2 regions of the Eubacterium sp. AM05-23 genome follow, and region 1 is predicted to be linked to the other one. Evidence: riboswitches for the same ligand, from Rfam matches in the RefSeq annotation. Region 1 holds a riboswitch; the other holds the start of a gene.

Region 1 (10,800 bases):
ATCAGCTGACGGTTTTCCGCTAAAAAGCCCTCCACAAATTGCCCGCACGAGCCAAAGGCCGACGCGTGATAATTCATTTCAATCTGATCACTGATAAGATAGGATTTAAGGATAAGCTCTCGAACGATGTCTTGGTGCGGCGCTCCTCCCAAAAGCTCCTCTGTGTATTTAACCACCGCCCGGTCCAGCAGCACAAGACGCTCCATATCTATTTTAAACTGATCGTAGTACCGCATGGGCAGTATAAATTTACTGGCCAGTATGGACACAATAACTGCGCCTGTGGTAAAAAGCAGACGCAATTCCAAAGCGTAGGTAGACTGCATGGACAGCGTTGTCAGCGAAAGAGCAAAGCAGGTCGCAAAGACAACAAGTGTTGAATAATCATCGGCCGCGTAAATGCAAAAGGCGGCAATGACTGCCAAAACCATATGCTCAGGGTACGTGGTAAAGATTGAAAAGAGGAAAAAGGCCGCTATCAGTCCAATGACTGTTCCCTTTATCCGGTCCAGACTTTTGCTTACACTCTCATCATAAAAAGGACGCGTGAGCAAATAGGCGGCCAGCGGCAGCCAGTAGCCATGTGTTACTGGCAAGAGACTGGACACCAAAAACGTAAAAGTCAAAACCAGTGACAGCCTGACCCCAAAGCGAAATTTAAAGGAATCCCTTGAAAGATGAGCATAAATACGCCATAGCATTCTCGATTTTCTTGGCACCACCCATTCCCTGTAAACACCCTTTCCAGCTGTTTTCGAAATTCCCTCCAAAGCGTTGATTAAAAGATTAACATCCAGCAGCATGCTGTCATTAATATCCGTCTGGTCCATAAAACAGTTGTCCGAAAAACTAATCAGCTCCTGAATGACTTCACTGTATTCGCGGCTGTCAAAAACCCTGTTCAAATGTTTCAGAACCTTTATGAAATTTTCAAGATAAACCTTATTGGCAGCAGTCATCAGTTTCGGGTTCCTGAAGAATGTCAGTATCAGGTTTTCCATGCGCTGAAAAATCATTACAAGCCGAAAATAGCACGCACCTTCTATGGTGGTAAAATAACGAAGCCGTCTCGATTTATAAATCCGGTTGCACAGATTCTGATTAATCTTTAAAAGCGCGCGTTGGGCTTCCCTCGCTTCTTCAGGATTGTTTTGAACCAAAGCTGAAAAGGACTCAGTGATTTTAACAAAAGCATTTTTGGAAATATCATGAACAGCTGGTACTGGTTTGAAATGCTTCCATATCTTCAAACCAATATAAATCAGAATAAAAGAATAAACCAGCGCCAGAAGACGCATGGGAATATCGGTAAACTGAATCGGGATCAGCTGCATAAAAACAAAGCTCATCCCAAATGGAAAATAGCTGCCTGGCGTATACTCATCCGTCATAAAATAAACAAGTAAAAACGGAACCGCTAAATTGACAATGAGCGTCATTGCAAGGTTAAGCCCTGCCGCAAAAGCACAAAAGGCCAGAAGAACGTTAACACTCAAGGCTTTCAGAATATGCCATTCCACCCCGTCCTCGTTGCGTGTTCTGAGAAAAAGAACTGTTACCGGTGACGCCAGCATAGCGTTGGCCGCACCGAAAAAAAACTGATTTGAAAAGAAAATGGACAAAAGGATCAGCGCCGGCGGAAATGCTTTGATGAAATGCTCTTTAATTTTCAGGGCTTTTATAGACTCTCGCATACTGCTTCCACCTCTTTATCCCCTGTTTTTTAACTCTGACATGAAAAACGAAGACCCACTCCCCGGCAGAATGCCTGTGTCCGTAAACCAAAAGAACACTATAGAAGGTCTTCATTTTTTAGAATATCATAAAATTCTTTAAATATTATTATTTTATAAACTTATCAATCGCGTCATTTAATTCTTCCAGAACTTCCAGATTGTTTTCCTCAACAGCATCGACGACACAGTGGCTGATATGATCCTTTAAAATTAACTTACCTATATTGTTTATAGCGGATTTCACCGCAGAGACCTGTATCAGAATTTCACTGCAGTCTCTTCCTTCCTCCACCATCCTTTTTACGGATTCCATATGGCCAATGGCGCGGGACATCCGGTTAAGCACCGCCCTACGGTTTTCATGCTCATGTTCATGCTTAGCTGCCATTTTATTTTTCTCCTGTTCACCTTGTTCTTTTACTTGTATTATATAGCAACCATCTGCCATTTACCACCATTAAAACGCCGAAGCAGTAAAAAACCACGCACGGAGATATCAATAATATAAGCAGTCCACACACCTACCAGGCCAAAGCCGCAGATAATGCCAAGAAAATAACCGACACAGACCCTTATTCCCCAGATGCCAAACAGCGTCAAAAACATGGGATACCGCGTATCGCCAGCTCCCTGAAGCGCACTCTCAATGACTTGGGTGAGGGCACTGCAGGGCTGAAAAAGCGCGATCATCCGCAGAACTGTTACCGTAAGCGCCTGAACCTCTGGCGTTGAACTGAAAGCTGCCGCAAAAAACGGTGCAAAAATAAAAATCACGATCCCCACCGACACCATAAAGATGGTTGAGAGTGTATTGGACATCAACGCCATCCGGCGTGCCTTCTCTGGATTGTTTTCTCCTAAGCCAATGCCGACCAGCGTTGCCGCCGCCACACCAAACCCCATGGAAGGGATATAGGTATAGTTTTCAATGGTCCCTGCAATATTGTGGGCCACATAGGCTTCTCCGCCGATAGACAAAATCATGGCGCCATACACCAACTGGCCGGCACGCATGATAAGCTTTTCTCCACCAGCGGGGACGCCAATGCGCAAAATCGACCGGATCATCTCCATATCAATATCCCACCCCTTAATCGGCAGCCTTAAAAAACCGTTTCCTCTTGCCAGCCGAGCAAGCAGCAGGCCGACGCCAAAAACACGCGACAGTGTGGTTGCAAGCGCCAGTCCCATGATACCAAACCCAAGCTTTATAAAAAAAACATTTAAAAGAATGTTCAGTACATTGGCTATCCCTGTAGCGGCCATTGGCGTAATATTATCCTTTGTAGCCCTCAAACAGCTGGATAAAACCAATGAAAGACATAAGAACACAATGGGAACGACCACGACCATGTAATAGGGTATGGCATAAACCAAAATGCCTTCACCGGCACCGGAAATCTCAAGAATCGGCCTGTAAAGCAGTAAATTCAGCACTCCGACACTGAGACCGATAAAAAGACTGAGCAAAACAGATTGCTGAAGCGCCCTGTTACCCTTTTCCGTATCACTACGGCCAACATATCTGCCGATAACAGCCAGTGTGCCAACACTGACTGCTGTAAAAAACGCAATAAAGATGTTGACAATCAGGTTCGTTACGCCAACTGCCGCAATGGCTTCGTCTGAAATCTGCCCTGCAAAAAGGGTATCAACTGTTCCCAAAAAAGTCTGTAATATTGTCTCCGCCATTACCGGCAACGCTAATACACCAATGACCTTCAGGTCATTTCTGTTCATTTTCAAATGAAACATGATGCACCTCCATAACCCCCTCCAGGGGTTATTTCCAGTGTAACACCTTTTTCAAGTTTTTACAAGCAAATTAAGAAAACCCCCAGAGGGGGTTAGACAAAATTAATTCTTCAATTGATACAAATGATTCAGGGGTCCGTTTCCTTTTCCAAGGTCAAGGCCATCTACGATTGCGCCATGCACATAGGCTTTTGCATTCTTAACAGCATCCATCATCGTGGCACCCTGTGCCAGACTTGCGGCAATCGCAGAGGACAGCGTACAGCCTGTGCCATGAGTATTGGGATTATCGACCTTTTCTTCTGGAAGCCAGTAACCAAAGCCTTCATAATAAAACAAATCATCTGCCCGATCCTCCAAATGTCCGCCTTTTATCAATATTGCCCCTTTATAATAACCTGCAATATCACGGGCAGCGCGGATCATATCGTTTTTGGTTTGAATGGGAATACCTGACAAAATTTCAGCTTCCGAAATATTCGGAGTGATCAAATCCGCCAGCGGCATCAGTTCATTAATTAAAACCGACTGGGCGGCCCTGTCAAAAAGTGCGTCACCGCTCGTAGAAACCATAACCGGGTCCAATACAATATTTGAGGGCGTATATTCCTTCAGCTTTTTGGAAATAGCATGGATAATCGCTTCAGACGAGACCATCCCTATTTTTACCGCATCTGGCACAATATCCGTAAAGACTGCATCCATCTGGGCTTCTACCATTTTTTCAGAGATATCTTCCACACCGAATACGCCTGTCGTATTTTGTGCTGTTATGGCTGTAATAACACTCATACCATAAACACCATAAGCCGTAAAAGTTTTGATATCTGCCTGTATACCCGCGCCTCCGCTGCAATCGGAGCCTGCAATTGTCAATGCCTTAATCATTTGATTTCACCATCTTTTCAGATAATTTTCGAATTTTCTGTGCCGCCGCCCGCGTATCCGGCTGGGCAAACACAGCTGAAATAACCGCAACGCCATCAACCTTTGAGCCAGAAAGCTCCAACAGATTTTCTTCATTGATGCCACCAATAGCAACCACAGGGATTTTCACACTGCCGCAAATGCTCTTAAGCGTCTCGAAAGAAACCTCCTTCGCATCTGTTTTCGTAGAAGTTGAGAAAACAGCCCCTACACCAAGATAATCTGCGCCGTCCTTCTCTGCGGCCAAAGCCTGTTCAAGGGTTTGCGCAGACACACCCAGAATTTTATCCGGACCAATCTTTCTGCGGGCCTCCGCTACAGCACCATCGCTTTGACCAATGTGCACACCGTCCGCATCCACTTCCAAAGCGATGTCCACGTCATCGTTGATCACATAGGGGATACCTGCCGCCTCCGCCAGTCCCTTCAGGCTCCGGGCTTCGCCAACAAAATCTTGGCGTGCCATATCCTTTTCCCTGATCTGAAGAAAGGTCGCGCCGCCTTCTATCGCAGCACAAACCTCTTCCTCAAGAGTACTTTCTCCAAGCCAGGAACGGTCTGTAACGATATAGAGCAGCATGTCTTCTTTTTTCACATTGTTTTTCATAATTCTCCTAATTTGACAGTCAAATTTCAGCTTTCACTTTTCCTGTTTATTTTATACCCGATTGAAATATTTTATAACATTATTTTAGCTTTTTCACCTCATGGAATCAAGGTAATTTTTGCGTAGGTTTCAATGGTATTTCCTGTCATAGTGCTGATATTATCAATGATTAAGGTTCTCAGGCTTCCTGTACCCAGCTGATTATTTGTGACCTGGCGTGAAGCCAGCTCACCGGCAATTCCCATGCTGGCTACCGCGCAGACAGCCGCTTCCAAGACCTTTTCCGGATTGGCCGCCACATAGGCTGCTGTCATGGCGCTGAGCATACAGCCAGTACCGGTAATCTTAGACATATCTCGATGGCCATTTTTTACCACATAGGCCTTTTGGGCATCTGCGATGATATCCATGGCTCCTGTAATCGCAATGACCGCGCCTGTTCTTTCGGCCAGCTCTTTAGCCAGAGCGATGGTCGCGTCCAGTGTCTCAGCCGTCACGGCATCTTTAACGTCGGCGTCAACGCCTTTTGTTGTACCCGCTCCGGCATAGACTGTCTTAATCTCAGAAATATTGCCCCGGATAACAGAAAACTTCACTTCCTTCAACAGCCGGTGGGTTGTTTCTGTTCTGAGCTTTGAAGCGCCTGCCCCCACAGGGTCCAGTACCACAGGATGCCCCAGTTCATTGGCTTTTTTTCCAGCCGCGATCATCGATTCGACAGTCCGGCTGTTCAGTGTTCCGATATTGAGTACCAGCGCGCTGCAAATCGTGGTAATCTCCTCTACCTCTTTAATATCATCCGCCATGATCGGGGAAGACCCCATCGCCAAAAGAATATTCGCGCAGTCGTTGACGGTGACATAGTTGGTGATGTTATGAACCAGTTGTGGTTTTCTCTGAGTATTTTCAAAAATATTGACAAAATTTTCGTTTAATCGAATCATCTTTTCTCCTCTAAAAATAAAGCGCAGGTGAAAGCCGACCTTTTAAGCCGAACCAGTCACCTGCGCGCGCTGTTTATTTATCGGAAGGGCACTTCACTGTGTCTTCCATAATATCCACATGCTCGCCGTTTAAGACCTTGTTCATATTTCTCACTGAACACATCTTCCCGCACATGGTACAGGTATCCTGGTTCTCTGGTGTTGATTCTGCGCGGTAACGTTTTGCCTTTTCAGGATCAATGGCCAGGTCAAACATTTTATCCCAGTCAAGCTCGCGTCTTGCAACGCCCATCTGATAATCCCAGTCGGCTGCTCCCGGCAGTCCCTTAGCAATATCCGCTGCATGAGCCGCAATTTTTGACGCGATGATACCTTCTTTAACGTCATCGACGTCTGGCAGTCTCAAATGCTCAGCCGGCGTGACATAACACAGAAAGGATGCCCCATAGGTAGCTGCGATGGCGCCGCCAATGGCCGAAGTAATGTGGTCATAGCCTGGCGCGATGTCTGTTACCAGTGGTCCCAGCACATAAAAAGGTGCGCCTTTACAGATTGTCTGCTGAATTTCCATATTGGCCTGAATCTGGTTAAGCGGCATATGTCCAGGTCCTTCAACAATAATCTGGACATTCTTATCCCATGCGCGCTGTGTCAGCTCTCCAAGGGTTACCAGCTCAGAAATCTGCGAAATATCACCGGCGTCTGCAATACAGCCAGGTCTACAGGCATCGCCAAGACTGATGGTAACATCATGTTCCTGGCAGATTTCCAAAATCTCATCATAAAACTCAAAGAACGGATTTTCATTGCCGGTCATTTCCATCCAGGCAAAAATCAGTGAACCTCCGCGGGATACGATGTTCATCAGGCGGCCGTTATTCTTGAAGCGGTCCGCGGTTGAACGGTTGATTCCGCAATGCAGCGTCAAAAAATCAACGCCGTCCTCTGCATGCATCCGCACAACATCAATCCATTCCTGAGGGGTAATTTCCTGAAGCGGCTTGTTGTAATACACGACGGCGTCATAGATCGGCACAGTGCCGAGCATGGCCGGACAGCTCTCTGTCAGCTTGCGTCTAAACTTACGTGTATCCCCAAAGGAACTCAGGTCCATAATGGCTTCTGCTCCCATGTCGACAGCACTTCTTACCTTTTCCATTTCCACATCCAAATTCAGACAGTCTCTGGATGTCCCAAGATTGACGTTAATTTTTGTCTTTAATGCACTGCCGACCCCATAGGGCGTCAGACAGCGGTGGTTCTTGTTGGCCGGTATAGCTACCTGTCCCTTTGCCACCAAGCCCATTAAAGTGTCTAAGGGCATGTTTTCATATTCCGCGACACGCTTCATTGCTTCCGTTTCAATGCCACGGCGTGCGGCATCCATTTGAGTTGTGTACAGCTCCATATTTTCTCCTTAACTTTTTCAGTTTTTCAACAAAAAAAGCGCACCCACGGGTACGCTGCTTGGCTCAACTTGTCCTCCCTACGACGGCGTTACACCGCATCAGGTAAAACGGGTTTAGGATTCAATCCAATCTCAGCAAAAGCTCCCCGGGCATCAACTCATTTGTCTTTCTTATTCTATCCTAAGTGCACCAAAATAACAAGAAGTTTATTCATATTTACCAGAACATTTCAATTAAACCTAAGATAACCAATAACACACCGGAGACAGCCGGCGCGTAATCCCCTAAAAGCGGACCAACTACGCGTCCTCCAAGTCGTGAACCCAACCATAAAGCGATAAGGCTTATCATAAAAGTACACACTGCTGTCAAGACGATATTGACACCGGTAATACTGGCCGCTATCCCTGTTCCTAAATTGTTAAAGGTCAGTCCAAGTGCCACGGTCACAATTTCACGGTATCGAATATGGGACTTATCACGAACCGATGCGTCCATCTTCTCTGCCATTTCATCCGTGCTTTTCATAGCATAGCTGCCTGACTTTTTCTCCTTTAAAAGCTTGATGATTCCCTGTATGACAAAATAAATCCCCAACAGTATAATAATCCCGGCACCCAACTCATTTCCTATACGATCTGGCAAATATCCGGACAGCCATTTGCCAAAGAGCATAGCGATGACCGTTCCTGTTGTCGTAATAACAGCGACAGTCAGATTCGAGACTGCGTCAAGATGAATTTTTTTAATCCCAAAGGCCAGACCAACTACAATGTTGTCAAGATTGGACGAAAGGCTGAATAATAAAGCAGATACAACTAAAACAAGCATTTTATCATGCTCCTTGTTTATTTTATATGTTCTTTCTATATTATACCCTTTCTATTCGTGTGAATTATCGCTATCCTCCGGTAAATTTTATCAAAAAACAAAGATACCTGGCACCCCCTTGTACCAGGCATCTAACTCCCCTTCATTTTCCCCATTAAGAAAACGTTCATCCAGATATCATTTCCGAAGATGGTATCCCCCTTGATTCCACCTTATATCCTGCGTTTCAAAAACGTTTTCATTAACTGTAAACAATAATACCATTTTCATCAATAATTGTCAAGTTATTTTATTAACAAATTAGTTCTAAGAAACGTCCAAATTCAATTAAACAGAGGGAGACGCCGCCTTTCGCAACGCCTCTCTGTTCTACTCTTTAGCGTTATTCTCAGAGTCACTCAAATTCTCAGACGCTTCTGTTTCCGCATTTTCTTCCAACTGTTTCTTCTTGAGCTTTGGCATAAAACGCTTTACGAAGGTCCCCTTTCCACGGCCCTTGATATAAAACAAACCAAAGATCGAGAAGACAACAGCGCCGATAAAATTAACGAATAAATCGGACATCGTGTCCACCAGCCCAATATCGATGTAGCCACCATAATTCCAGGTCTGTCCATTGACAACAATGCTTTCGATTGGGATGGTTACCGCAACATTTTTTCCTTCAGGATTAAAGATCACGGAGCTGATACTGTGAATAATCGTATCTTTTTGCATATCGGTTTGGAAAAACCAATCGGCTCCAAATTCAAAAAACTCCCAGAGCACGCCAATGGTCATTGAAAAGCAGAATGCAAAAACGGCTACAAAAACCGGTGAAAGACTCATGCTGAAATTTTCATTCTGATTTAAAATATCAATCAATGAAAAGCCAATAGCTGCCATTAAAAAACCGTTTATAGTGTGCAGCATCGCATCCCAATGGTCAAAAATCAGATAATATTCCTGAATCTCACCTAAAATTTCCGCTGAAAAAATAAATAATATAATAATAATTTCAAGAGTTGTCGGCATTTCAATGTGAAGCTGCTTATCCACAAAGCTGGGAATCATAAATAAAATTAATGTCAGCACGCATAGAAAAACATTGTTCCAATTTTGATTCCAGATTTGGGCAATCATAACCGCAACGACTAAAACACGAAGCAGTATATACAAAAAAAACTTGCCACGGCTTTTTTTGGTTGGCTCACTTGCATTTTTTTCTCTCTTTTCTTTTTTCAAAAACTGGCTCCCTTCTAAAATTTTTATCGCTTTTCTGAACCATTATAACACAGACATGGGAAAATCGTTTTTTATTTAAGAATTTTGGGTAATTGTTATTGTATCTTATGTAAAATCAAGGAGCCGTAATAATGAAAAATAAATATTTAAAAACAAGCCTTACTGCAATTCTCTCCATCCTGCTAATGAGCAGTTTCAATCCGATTCTGGCCGAAACGCCGGCCGGAGACCCTGCTCTTAATGAGGGGGCGGTTGGCAGTCCCCTAACGCTGACCTCCAGCGTCCCACAGGATGGCGCCACAGATGTACAACCTTTCACAGAAATTTCTGTATCCTTCAATCAGAATGTGGTCAACACAGCCGTAAGAGAAACAAATGAGAACGCCGTAACCCTTTGGAGTGAAGGCAAACAGGTAGATGCAGACATTGTCTTATCCGATGATCTGATTGATCCCGAGGATTGGGGAACGATTCGAATCAATCCAAAGGATAATTTAAAAAACAATCAGGAATATATCATAAAGGTCGGTACCTCTCTGACCTCAACAACTGGAGAGCACTTGCAAACGCCTGTGGAAATTCATTTTACCACGGTAAAATCTGCCGCTTCCATTACCGGGACTTCGGTTGCAGTGGTTGCAGCCATTGTCATCATCGCCGTCGTCATCATTGGTATTCTCTACAAAAGACACAACCGGTAACTTAAAAAGACGCATCCGGTATCGGATACGTCTTTTTATTATGCCTGCTTTCTCGCCGCCTTCACAAAGGCTTTAAATAAATCACGCTCGTATGCGCGCTTAGGCCACAGGAACTCGGGATGCCACTGAATTGCCAGACCATAAGTCATATCTGGTATCTCAACGGCTTCCACCAGCCCATCTTTTGCACGCGCTGTCGCCTCCAGCTGCGGAGAAAGCTCTGCGATTCCCTGATGGTGCATGCTGTTGACGCGAATTGTTTTTTCACCAATAATTTCAAACAGCTTACTGCCTTCTTTAATCTCAATATCGTGCACTGGAAAAACAAATTCTGTTTTCTGGGCATGCTGTATAGGTTCCATGTCCTTTTTCTGTGCTACTAAATCCTGATAGAGTGTGCCGCCCAGAGCCACATTAAAAAACTGAAGGCCGCGGCAAACACCAAAGAGGGCTTTGTCCTGTTTTCGAACCTCATCAAACAAAATCGCCTCCATATAATCCCGTTCTGGCGAAACCTCATTGCAGTATTCGGTCATTTCCTGATTGTAAAGCGTTGGATCCACATCCTGTCCGCCAGTAAACAAAAAACCGTCAAACTCATTTACAAGCGCGCGGATATCCGCTTCGTCCTCTAAAAGCGGCAACACAAAGGGCATCCCTGAGGCC
Region 2 (10,800 bases), on a different contig from region 1:
CCTATCGCTGGAGCTTAGCAGCGATATTTATCCAGCTGTTTTCAGACAAATGGGCCTGATGAACGGCAGTCAAAAATATACCTATGGTTTGATGCTCTGCCTTGAACAGCTCGGGCAAGTACTACAATCCATCGGCACTTCTGAAAAAGCGCTTTCAGCCATTGATGAGATTCAGTTTTCTGTTTTAGGCGCACGGCTGGAAGCTGCGGAAGAGCCCAAAGCATTGGCGGCCGATTTACAGGCATTTTTAAAAAAGCCTTCGCTGACCCATAGCCGGCTGAATCAAGAGCTTCTGCTGATTCTGGAATCTCTCAGGGAACGGCTTCTGGATGATTGTCACAGCAGCGATCTGAACACTTCTATTAAACAAGGGCTTAGGTATAAATCCCTTACACTTCGCCGCCGGTTCAGCCTTGATTTTTTTCAGATGCGTTTCGCACTCCAGACAGCTGTTATTGTAACAGTTTGTACCGTCACAGCACACTATATTCCCCATTGGTTTAGTATTCCTCTCAATGAATGGCACGGCTACTGGATACCGCTTATGGGATATTTATCTTCCAGCATTTATATTCGTGACACACTAAAAAAAGCTGCCTATAAGGTGATCGGTACAATTCTGGGAATGATATTTTTCGTTCTTGTCACACAATATATTCCCGCCTCAATACGCCTGCTGCTTACCGTTGCAGTCGGTCTGGTCTTTATGCTAACCATAAAAAGTTCAATTGTCAGCACCATAATCAGCACACAAATGACCGCCGTTATGTTTTTACCCGAACTGGGCGTCATGGATCTGGTATTATTCCGGGTATTCTGTGTTATCGGCGGTGTGTCCATCGCTGTACTTGGCGGAATTTTCATATTCAGAACACGCAAGCAGGATGTTTTCCGCTATGAACTCACCAGCCTTTTTAAATCGGATTTGTTTATTCTGTATAATCTGTGGAATCTTGCTGAAAAACGGGAGACTGGACCCTTACTTTATGAAAACCTGTTAAACCTCCATCTGGTCAGCAAGCAGCTGGAAAGCCTGGCAGAAGAGCAAAAGCTTATACCAAATGAAGCCTTTGAAAAAATAATGGATAGGAACCGGCATTTTCTAGCAGTAGCCGTTCATTTGAGCATGTACTTAAGCTTAAAAGGTGTTTCGCCAGAGCAATGGCAACACATAAAAACTGAAATTCACAAAGTCGGAGAGATGCTTAAAAAAGATTTTGAAATCTCAAAAAATGTACCAGAAGAAGCCAGCCAGACTTGAATATCATTTCAAAAACAGCTATAATAAAAACAGAATCATATGGGGAGCTTGCTGCAGCAGGCTGAGAGGAGGCTTTGTCGCTTCGACTCACAACCTGATTTGGATAATGCCAACGTAGGGACAGCATAATATTTTATGGGGTACGCAGCGTAGGCGTATCCCATTTTTATTTTTCTGGAGGCTTCTGGCATGGAAAAAAATCATACACGAAAATTAACAATGGCCGGTATTCTTATTGCCACAGGGGTGGTCTGTTCGCCCTTCAGCATTCCTTTGGGATCGGCCCGCTGTTTTCCAGTTCAACATATGGTTAATATTCTCTCAGCCGTTTTTCTCGGCCCTTTTTATGGCTTTTCTATGGCTTTTATCACCAGTCTTATACGGCTAATGCTTGGAACCGGCAGCCTTCTGGCCTTTCCTGGAAGCATGTGCGGCGCTCTTCTCTGCGGATTGGTTTTTCGTTATACTCAAAAGCTGTCATTCACTTATCTTGGTGAGCTTTTTGGTACCAGTATCCTTGGCGCTCTTGCGGCTTACCCAATTGCGACCATGGTCATGGGCAAAGAGGCTGCTCTGTTTGCCTACGTGATACCTTTTTTCATCAGCTGTATCGGCGGTGTGGTCCTGGGAGCTGTTCTGGTAGCAGCCATTCAGAAAACTGGCGTCATGAACTACGTTATAAATGATAAATCCAGGCATCATTTATAAATCTTTAATGAAGCTGTGGAGAATCAGAATAGCTTTCAGATAGTTTTCCCCTGCTGAATAATTTGACATAGATTTTGTATTCGAGTGAATTCATTCACTTTCAGAACAACCCAGTCTGTTTTGATTGTCAAGAAAATCAGTATTTTTCGAATAAAGATAACAAAATGTTGTATGTAAGCTTCAATATTCTTTTCAGGAATCTCATCATGAAAGGTATGCAGCATACCAAAAACGATAAATCTCGCAGTCGTCTGTAGATTTTCGCAATGAAATGTACCCTCACGAATCCCCTCTTCCATAATCGGAATCAGATTTTCCACCATTTTAGCCGCCACCTTATCAATTCGGCTGGCTCTTATTTCACTGTTTTCATGATAATTGCTCTCAAACTCCTTATGCTTCAGAGTATAGTCAAAAAGATACTGTATAAAATAATTAAGCTTATCAATCGCGGGCATACCAGGCTCATTGAAAATCTGGGTCTTACGGAGCGATTCAGTCGCGTAGAACTCACAGGCGGCTTCAAAAATTTCTGTATTGTCTACTTTGCCCTCTTTGTCAAGATTTTTGGGAACAGATTTTTTCTTTGGAAATAGAATAAATAAATATTGCTTTCTGCTCATTTGTGATATAATGCTACCATTAAAGCCCCAAAAGGAGTACCTAGTGAAAAAGGACAAGACATCAAAAGAAAAATCGGTTAAAAATATTCGGGAAAATAAAGGAAAGTTTCTGCTGTACCTGCTCTTGAGAGCCATGGTCATTGTTGTAATGATTGCTCAGATTGTAAATGAAAACTGGGATAATGTGTTTTTATGTGTGTTTACACTGATTTTATTTATGATTCCTTCCTTTATCGATAAAGAACTGCATATCAAAATGCCTACTACTCTCGAGGTTATTATTCTTCTTTTTATCTTTTCGGCTGAAATTCTTGGCGAAATCCAGGAATACTACCTCATTTTTGACCATTGGGACGCAATGTTGCACACCATTAACGGTTTTCTGATGGCGGCAATTGGTTTTTCACTCATTGATATTCTTAACGAAAATGAGAATTTCAGTCTCAGCCTTTCCCCGGTTTTTGTGGCAGTCTTTGCTTTCTGTTTTTCAATGACGATCGGCGTTCTCTGGGAATTTTTTGAATTTGCAGCAGATTGGTTTTTTCATACCGATATGCAGAAAGATACCATTATCCACAGCATCAGTTCGGTGATTTTTAATCCTGAAGGCAAAAATGTTGCGGTGACCATCCCAATCGAAAGTATGATTGTCAACGGACAAACGTGGAATTATGGCGGCTATATCGACATTGGTTTAATTGACACCATGTCTGATCTCTTTGTTAACTTTATCGGCGCGGTCGTTTTTTCAATCTTTGGTTTGTTCTATATTAAAGGCCGTGGTAAAGGAACCTTTGTGAAACGTTTTATGCCAATACTTAAAAAGTATAACAAAAAAAGTCCTGAATAGGACTTTTTATCATAATTTTATAGTTACGACTCTTAACATCTGTTTCTTCAGCAAAATTCAGGCAGGCTGTGGGTTTGTAAAGCTTCATTTCTATCTCATTACGCCTTTAAGCCCTTTTTAAATTCAGGCCTATTTTTCCTTTTTCGCTTTCTTTTTCTTCAGCTTCAATGATATTTCTTTTTCTTCCGCCATGGTTTGAAACAGATAGACAACCTGTTTAGCACTCTCTTTCAGAGGTGTCTCAGGAGCAATTGCTTCCTTTATCTGCGTCATCACTCTGTTTACATCCTCAAGCTCTAAGAGATTCACAGCTGTGCAGTAAAATGTTTTCCGTCTTCCATCATTATAGTTCTTTAAAAGATAACGAAGTATCTCAATTTTCTCATTCAGCATTATTTTGTAGTTTTCCAGGCCATCACGCTCAGCTTTTTGAAAGTCCTTCAACACGTGGCGGTATGAAATAAAGCTGTCATATGGACTAACGGTCTCGTAGCGCTCACAGGGATAATCCCGGCATTGAAAGCAAAACTCAATATTGTCATGTTCTTGTCCGCATTTCTTGATTGTGCAGGAACGATGGCCCTTTCCTCCGCAGCCGGGACAGCCGGATTCTCTCATATGATACATGGGGCACAGGCCACAGTTAAGACCACACATAGAAAACTGCGGATATGCTCGCTCATTTTTCTCCATTTAGCTTTTCTCCTTTAAATTTTCTGTCATCTTTACCTATATTCCGGCGCCGTTTATATTTTCAGCCTTTTCGGTGCCAGCCCGATAGATTCTGGAGGCTTCTCCCCAGGGATGATAACCAGTGCCGATATACTCGTAATTATAATGTTCATAAAGGCCGACGTGGTCTGTACAAATGTAGACATAAGAATATCCAGCCTTCCCAGCGTCCTCACGCGCCCGTTCGAGAAGACGAGACGCATAGGCGTGCCCTCTGTATTCCTCTTCAACGTAAACAGCGCATATCCAGGGCCAAAGATCCATACGGCTCACAAAATCGTTGGTAATCAGGCCAGCGCCGCCGATAATCCTATCACTTTCGAGCAAAAGATACCAACGAGGCAGTGGTGATTCTGTGGTAAGCCCATGAACAATACAGTCCTCATAAATCATTTTATTACTATCTGTTGCCCACCGGCTTTGGAAAAAATCGATGGCGGCTTGTGTATAAACGGGTTCTTCCCTTAACGATATGACTCTCATGCTTCTACCTCCTGTTTATCGATTACCCTTATCTTAACACAGAAAGAGACGCGGAACAAATCACCCGCGCCTCTTATATTGAGAGATCATATTCTTATTTGGATTCCTGTGGCCCCGCATGTTTGTGCTGTGATAAGGGCATGACATGTATATTGCTTCTCTGTTCATTTTCTGCCCAGTAGATATCATCCGCAACTTTTGCCTCGGGATTAAAGTTGACCCCTTCAAAAATATGTTTGATAAATTCTTTATATCCGACGCGGTCAATGAGATGACCGCCATGGAGATACTCAGGTTTATAATCCAAGGCCCAGGCTGAAAATTTCTGCCAGTTTGCAAACATTCCCAAAACTACTTCTTCTGTCACCCAGTTCATAAAAAGCTTTCCTGAGCGCGGGCTCTGTTTTCCAGTACGCCCCCCAAGGGTCACACGATATAATTTCTTTGGATCTCTTGTCCACGCTCCAGTAGGACAGATTAAGGTACACTCACCACAGCCTACACAGCAGCAGGCGTCTTTATCAATCTTCCCGTCTTTATTGAGTGTAAGCACCCCGGTAGCATGGCTCTGGCAGGCATCCACACAGGAACCACAGCCAATACAGCGGTCATAGTCATAAACCTGCTTATTTACGCCCATAATACCAAAATCATTAAAATTAGCCTTTACACAGTCATTAGGACACCCGGCAACAGCAACTTTAATGTGATAGTGTGAAGGGAAGACTAATTTTTCGATTTTTTTTGCGAGCTCATAGGTGTTGGCATTTCCCTTAATACAGTGTGTATTTCCAATACACGCCATAACATTACGGGCTCCAATGGTGGGATAGCCATAATCGTCTGCCTCCATCCCGCAATCGCAGATTTTTACATCAACCTCTTCAATATAAGTCTTGATATAACGATTTACCTCAGGGATATTTTCATATTTGACACCTGGAATATCCAGTGTCTGCCTGGTTCCCATATGAAAGGAGCCATTGCCCCAGCGCTCACAGATTTCGGCCACAGCCTTCAGATGCTTGGCCTCGATCACTGCGCCAGGCACACGCATCTGCAGCATAAATTCGCCGGGCACTTTAGACTGTCTGAAACAGTTTGTCCGTACTTTTTTAACATCGATATCATGATTCATCTTTTGCCGCTCCTTTCACTAATCTACCAGGTACTTGGCCTGTGTATAATTGAACACCGGACCATCTAAACAGACATAAACCTCATCAATTCGGCAGTGTCCGCACTTCCCTACCGCGCAGGACATGCGGCGTTCAAAAGAAAGCCAGATTTTTTCATCCGGCACGCCGTTTTTGCTGCACTCAATGCCTGTAAATTTCATCATTGGCGGTGGTCCTACGAGTACAACCTCATAATTATCGCCAAACTCTGAAAACGGAACTTGTGAAACGAATTCTGTCACAAAGCCTTTATGCCAGCCCTCAATTTTTTCATTGTCAAGGGTATAGAGGGTGGAAAAGGATTGCCGCCAGTTTTCAAGCTCCTGACGAAAAACAATTCCCGCTTCATTTTTAAACCCGCAAATCAGATTAACACTCTCAACATAATCTGGATTTTCGGTAAAAAAATGCAGCATACTGCGGACTGGCGCCAGGCCAGTGCCGCCGGTAATAATGACCATATGCTTTCCCTTAAATTGGTCGACCGGCCAGCCATTACCGTAAGCGCCGCGCAGGAATAGCTCATCGCCTGGCTGCTTTTCAAAAATCTCATCCGTAACTTTTCCAACAGAGCGGATTGTAAAATCCAGCCATCCATCCCCAAAGGAGCTCACCGAAATGGGCGCCTCGCCAATCTTAGGGAGTGAAAGCTGAAAAAACTGGCCATGCCTGGGGCGTATATCCGTTTTCACCTTAAAAGTATACTCGTGCTGGCTCTCTTTTTTGATGTCCATAATTTTACAGGCCTGTGGTTGCATAATATTTGCCATTTTAACGTACCTCCTGTGCTTTTATTTCATCTTGTATCTCATCAATAGCTCGGGTCATCTTATTGACTGTAGCGACGATTGAAATAAATTCAGGACATCGGCTGATACAGCGCCCACAGCCTACACACATATGGTAATCTTTGAACCGCGCTTTATAATCATGAAATTTATGAAGTACCTTATAGCGCATACGATCACCTGCAGTTGGCCTGAAAGACATACCTCCAGCCATATCGGTAAAGCCGCCTATCTGACAGGATGCAGAAGTACGTTTTCTTTCACCGACGTTTGTATTTTCATTGTAGATGACATCAGTTGTTGTAAAGCAGGTACAGGTACTGCACGCGATTGTGCAGGCACCACAGGAGACGCAGCGCTTGTCAAATTCTTTCCACATGGGGTGAACCTTTAGTTTAGCCAAAACATTCCGGTCATTGATTTCTGGAACCTCCAGTGTCAGATCGTTTTTTTTAATAAATTCAGGCTTAAAATCACAGGATGTGCATCTCTCAAAATAAGGAATCAGCTCAGCGTCTTTGACTTCAAGGCTCAGGATATCCTTCCCCGCGCGAACAGCCGCAGCGTAATCATCTGTTTTGTTCGTCCCCATGCTTACACAGAAACAGGTATCCCATCCCTCTTTGCATTCCATCAGAACAATTTTCACTCTCTCACTCATACGTTTATAGTAGCTGTCCTCAAACCCGCCATTTTGAAGATAAATTTTTTCCTGATGATACTTGGCATGAACATCGCAGGGACGCATGAAAATCAGCAGTTTTTTTGAAGTTCCCCGGCTTTCCATAAACGCATCTTCTGTAAAGTAGAACAACGATTCTGAGATAGGCGTTAACACCTCCTTAGCAGGAAAATCAGATTTTTCATTAAATTCAATTTCTTCAATACGGCCAACCTTATCGTAACGGATGATATCAGTATCAGAATATCGTCCTTTTCCGGTAAAACGTTTTGGCGCCCATATTTCATACTCTTTTTGTAGTGTATCAAAAATACTGTTCGCCTCAGAAAAACTCAATGTATAACTCACTTTGAAAACCTCCTTGATTCAAAGAAACTTAACCTTTTACCATATTCCCAGAAAATGCTGCATCATCAGGCTGACAAGGGTAATGCCGATCCAGCAGCAAAGCCCCAGAAAAATTGGTTTTGCCCCTGTTTTTACCAGTTTAATGATATTTGTGTTCAGTCCGATGGCTGCCATGGCGAGAACAATAAAAAACTTGCTTAATTCCTTGAGCGGTGTAAAAAACTCTATGGGAACACCGAAGAAGGAGGTCATTACAGTTGTAATGACCGAGGCCAGTATGAAGAACAGAATGAAAAACGGGAAGACTTGTTTAAAGCTTACCTTACCGCCCTCGGCTTCCTCCTCCTTCCGTGTTCTCCAGAATGCCAGCACCAGTGTAATAGGGATAATAGCCAGCGTTCTTGTCAGTTTGACTGTAACGGCTTTGTCCAGTGTCGCAGTGCCCAAATGATACATGCTATCCCACGTCGCAGCCGCAGCAGTAACGGACGAGGTGTCATTAATGGCTGTACCGGCAAACACACCAAAGGCTCCGCCGTCAGTGGTTGAAAAGCCAAGCATAGTGCCAAAGGCTGGAAATAGAACTGCAGCCAGCACATTAAACAGGAAAATAACCGAAATGGCCTGTGCTACTTCCTCATCACTGGCTTCAATCACCGGCGCGGTCGCCGCAATGGCTGACCCGCCACAGATTGAAGAGCCCACCCCTACCAGCGTCGAAATGTTTCCTGGGATCTTCAACACTTTGTGTAGAACAAATGCGAGGATCAGAGAGGTTGAGATTGTCGCAATGATAATCGGCAGCGACTGCCGTCCAGTTTCAAGAACAACAGAAAGATTTAAGCCAAAACCAAGCAGGATAACCGCATATTGCAAAATCTTTTTTGAAACAAAAGTGATGCCGTTCTGCAGAGGCTCTTTATTTTTTAATAAAAGCGTGATCACCATTCCTGCCAGAATAGCAATGACGGGGCCGCCTATAACAGGAAGAGCCTGTCCTGCAAACCATGCGGGTATGGCGATAACAAGGCAGAGTAAAATACCTTTCCAGCTTCTTGAGATAAAATTCATATGTCTTTTCCTCTTTCGTAAAATATGTTTCATGCTATGATAGAAGGATATCACTTTTTATCAATAATGAAAAATTATTTATCTTTATACTGCCATAAAAATATGTTATAGTTAAACAAAAATATAAGAAAGAGGCCAAAATGTTAGATTTTAGAATCAATACTTTTTTAACGGTTTGTCAATACATGAATTATACACGTGCGGCAGAAGCACTTAATATAACACAGCCTGCTGTTTCGCAGCACATTCATTTTATAGAGCAAGATTATGGCGTCCGTCTTTTTGAATTTCATGGCAAAAAAATGGAACTGACTCCTGAAGGTACTGCCTTGCTCCACGCTGCTTCTGCCATGAAGCACGATGACTGTATTTTGAGAGAGCATCTAAAAAGTAGCCATCTGCATATTCGTTCTTTAAATTTTGGGGCAACCCTCACCATTGGCGAATTTGTGGTAAGCGGTATTCTATCTCGCTGTTTGGAGCAGTATCCCAAGGCAAAAATTCGCGTTTCAGTTGATAATACCCAGTCATTGCTCAGGCAACTGGATAACAACGATCTTGATTTTGCCCTGATCGAAGGCTATTTTCCAAAAGAGAATTACGACTACGCTGTCTACTCGACCGAACGTTTTATTGCCGTCCAAAGCGCTGATGCCGAGACTTTACCTGTCCCCTGCCCTATTGAGGTTTTATTTTCTAAGCCGCTGTTGATTCGAGAGCCTGGCTCTGGCAGTCGCAATATCCTTGAACAGTACCTGAAACTGAATAATTATGCCATTACTGATTTTTCGAAAATTATTGAGGTTAATAATGTCAACGCTTTAAAAGAAATGGCTGAAAAAAACTGCGGTGTTACCTTTTTATACGAGGTGGCTGCCGGCCGGGAGCTGGCTGGTGAAACGTTAAGGGAAATACCTATTCAGGGATTTGATATCACCCATGATTTTGCATTCATCTGGAAAAAGGGCAGTATTTTCTCTAAAAACTACCGTGCGCTGTCTGCTTTTATGTCTGGCAAAAATGAACGAGTGGTTTTGGGAACAGAACTTTGAGTCTGTTGTTTTCTCTGTTTAAAGGGTAAATATAAGGGTGTAAGCTTACATAAACCTATAGAATAAAACGGAGGATTTTTATGAAAATCATTATTCAATGCAGTGTCTGCGGAAACAAGGTAGAAATTGATGAAAAGCCAAACAGCGTGGTGGATTTTAAAAAAGCGCTTGAAGATCACAAATTTTCCATTGACGAAGTAAGTATAGAAAATAATATACTTAAGTCTATGATTATCCAGTGTAAAAACTGCAACAAAGATCATATCGAATTAACCTTTTAACAAAAACACGGCAGCAAGCTGAAAAAAGAGCTTACTGCCGTGTTTTTATTCATTTTAATTCCTCCTGTCTGTATAGCGGAATAGAATTAAACACCCTTTTTGCGGTAAAATATCTTGTCTATCATTTTCACGACCGCGTCGCTGTCATTGTTGCTAATGGTCTGGGTAGCGGCTTCCTTTAACGCGCGCGCTGCATTCTCTACCGCATATGCGCGGTTTGCAAGCTTGAAGGTCGGCACATTCAGGTTTGAGCTGCCAAAGGCAACAATCTGATCTACAGATAAATCCTTTTTCATTTTTAAAATAGCATTTTCCCTTGTGGCGTCAGCGCTGTAAATATCCATAACTGTGTAACCCTCTGCGTCGTGGCTGGGTGTGTTTATAATCTCGATGCGCTTACCGATGTCCAGGGCTTCGATTTTTTTCCGAATCCGATTGTTCACAGATTCCTCATTGACCGAAGTAATGTTAACCGCCTGCTGATCTTCTGGCAAACCGCCGAAGACATAATTTTTGTGGCTTGTGCGGCGCAGCCGATGATAAAAACGCTCCTCAGCTGTGTTTTTGAAATCGCCATAGTAAATATGCATTGTCTCGTTAATGATAGCGTGCACAAAACAGTTTTGTCTCTCCTCTTCAAAAACGCTTTCAATCGCATCGCTGACCTCACGATCCATCGGCAGCGAAAAGGAGTAAGAACGATCCTGAACATCATAGAACACAGCACCATTCATTGCGATAAC

What was found. Region 1 has a riboswitch for thiamine pyrophosphate ahead of thiC (phosphomethylpyrimidine synthase ThiC). Riboswitches for the same ligand answer to the same signal wherever they lie in the genome.
Region 2: it holds a riboswitch for thiamine pyrophosphate, as region 1 does, so the genes downstream of both, thiW (energy coupling factor transporter S component ThiW) here and thiC (phosphomethylpyrimidine synthase ThiC) in region 1, are expected to answer to the same signal.

Annotation. Positions count from the first base shown of each region.
Region 1 is NZ_QUDF01000003.1:272,939-283,738, reverse strand. It holds gene DW091_RS05295 (FUSC family protein) at 1-1,694, opposite strand, end outside; gene DW091_RS05290 (metal-sensing transcriptional repressor) at 1,843-2,124, opposite strand; gene DW091_RS05285 (MATE family efflux transporter) at 2,163-3,491, opposite strand; gene thiD (bifunctional hydroxymethylpyrimidine kinase/phosphomethylpyrimidine kinase) at 3,594-4,379, opposite strand; gene thiE (thiamine phosphate synthase) at 4,372-5,025, opposite strand; gene thiM (hydroxyethylthiazole kinase) at 5,124-5,969, opposite strand; gene thiC (phosphomethylpyrimidine synthase ThiC) at 6,043-7,377, opposite strand; TPP riboswitch at 7,436-7,536, opposite strand; gene DW091_RS05260 (manganese efflux pump) at 7,595-8,209, opposite strand; gene DW091_RS05255 (hypothetical protein) at 8,579-9,433, opposite strand; gene DW091_RS05250 (Ig-like domain-containing protein) at 9,565-10,134, shown strand; gene DW091_RS05245 (gamma-glutamyl-gamma-aminobutyrate hydrolase family protein) at 10,173-10,800, opposite strand, start outside.
Region 2 is NZ_QUDF01000005.1:189,008-199,807, forward strand. It holds gene DW091_RS08470 (FUSC family protein) at 1-1,261, shown strand, start outside; TPP riboswitch at 1,292-1,399, shown strand; gene thiW (energy coupling factor transporter S component ThiW) at 1,451-1,969, shown strand; gene DW091_RS08480 (hypothetical protein) at 2,005-2,592, opposite strand; gene DW091_RS08485 (hypothetical protein) at 2,636-3,442, shown strand; gene DW091_RS08490 (DUF3795 domain-containing protein) at 3,572-4,135, opposite strand; gene DW091_RS08495 (GNAT family N-acetyltransferase) at 4,172-4,657, opposite strand; gene asrC (sulfite reductase subunit C) at 4,752-5,795, opposite strand; gene asrB (anaerobic sulfite reductase subunit AsrB) at 5,814-6,605, opposite strand; gene asrA (anaerobic sulfite reductase subunit AsrA) at 6,607-7,653, opposite strand; gene DW091_RS08515 (YeiH family protein) at 7,690-8,724, opposite strand; gene DW091_RS08520 (LysR family transcriptional regulator) at 8,865-9,776, shown strand; gene DW091_RS08525 (hypothetical protein) at 9,857-10,057, shown strand; gene DW091_RS08530 (HAD hydrolase family protein) at 10,144-10,800, opposite strand, start outside.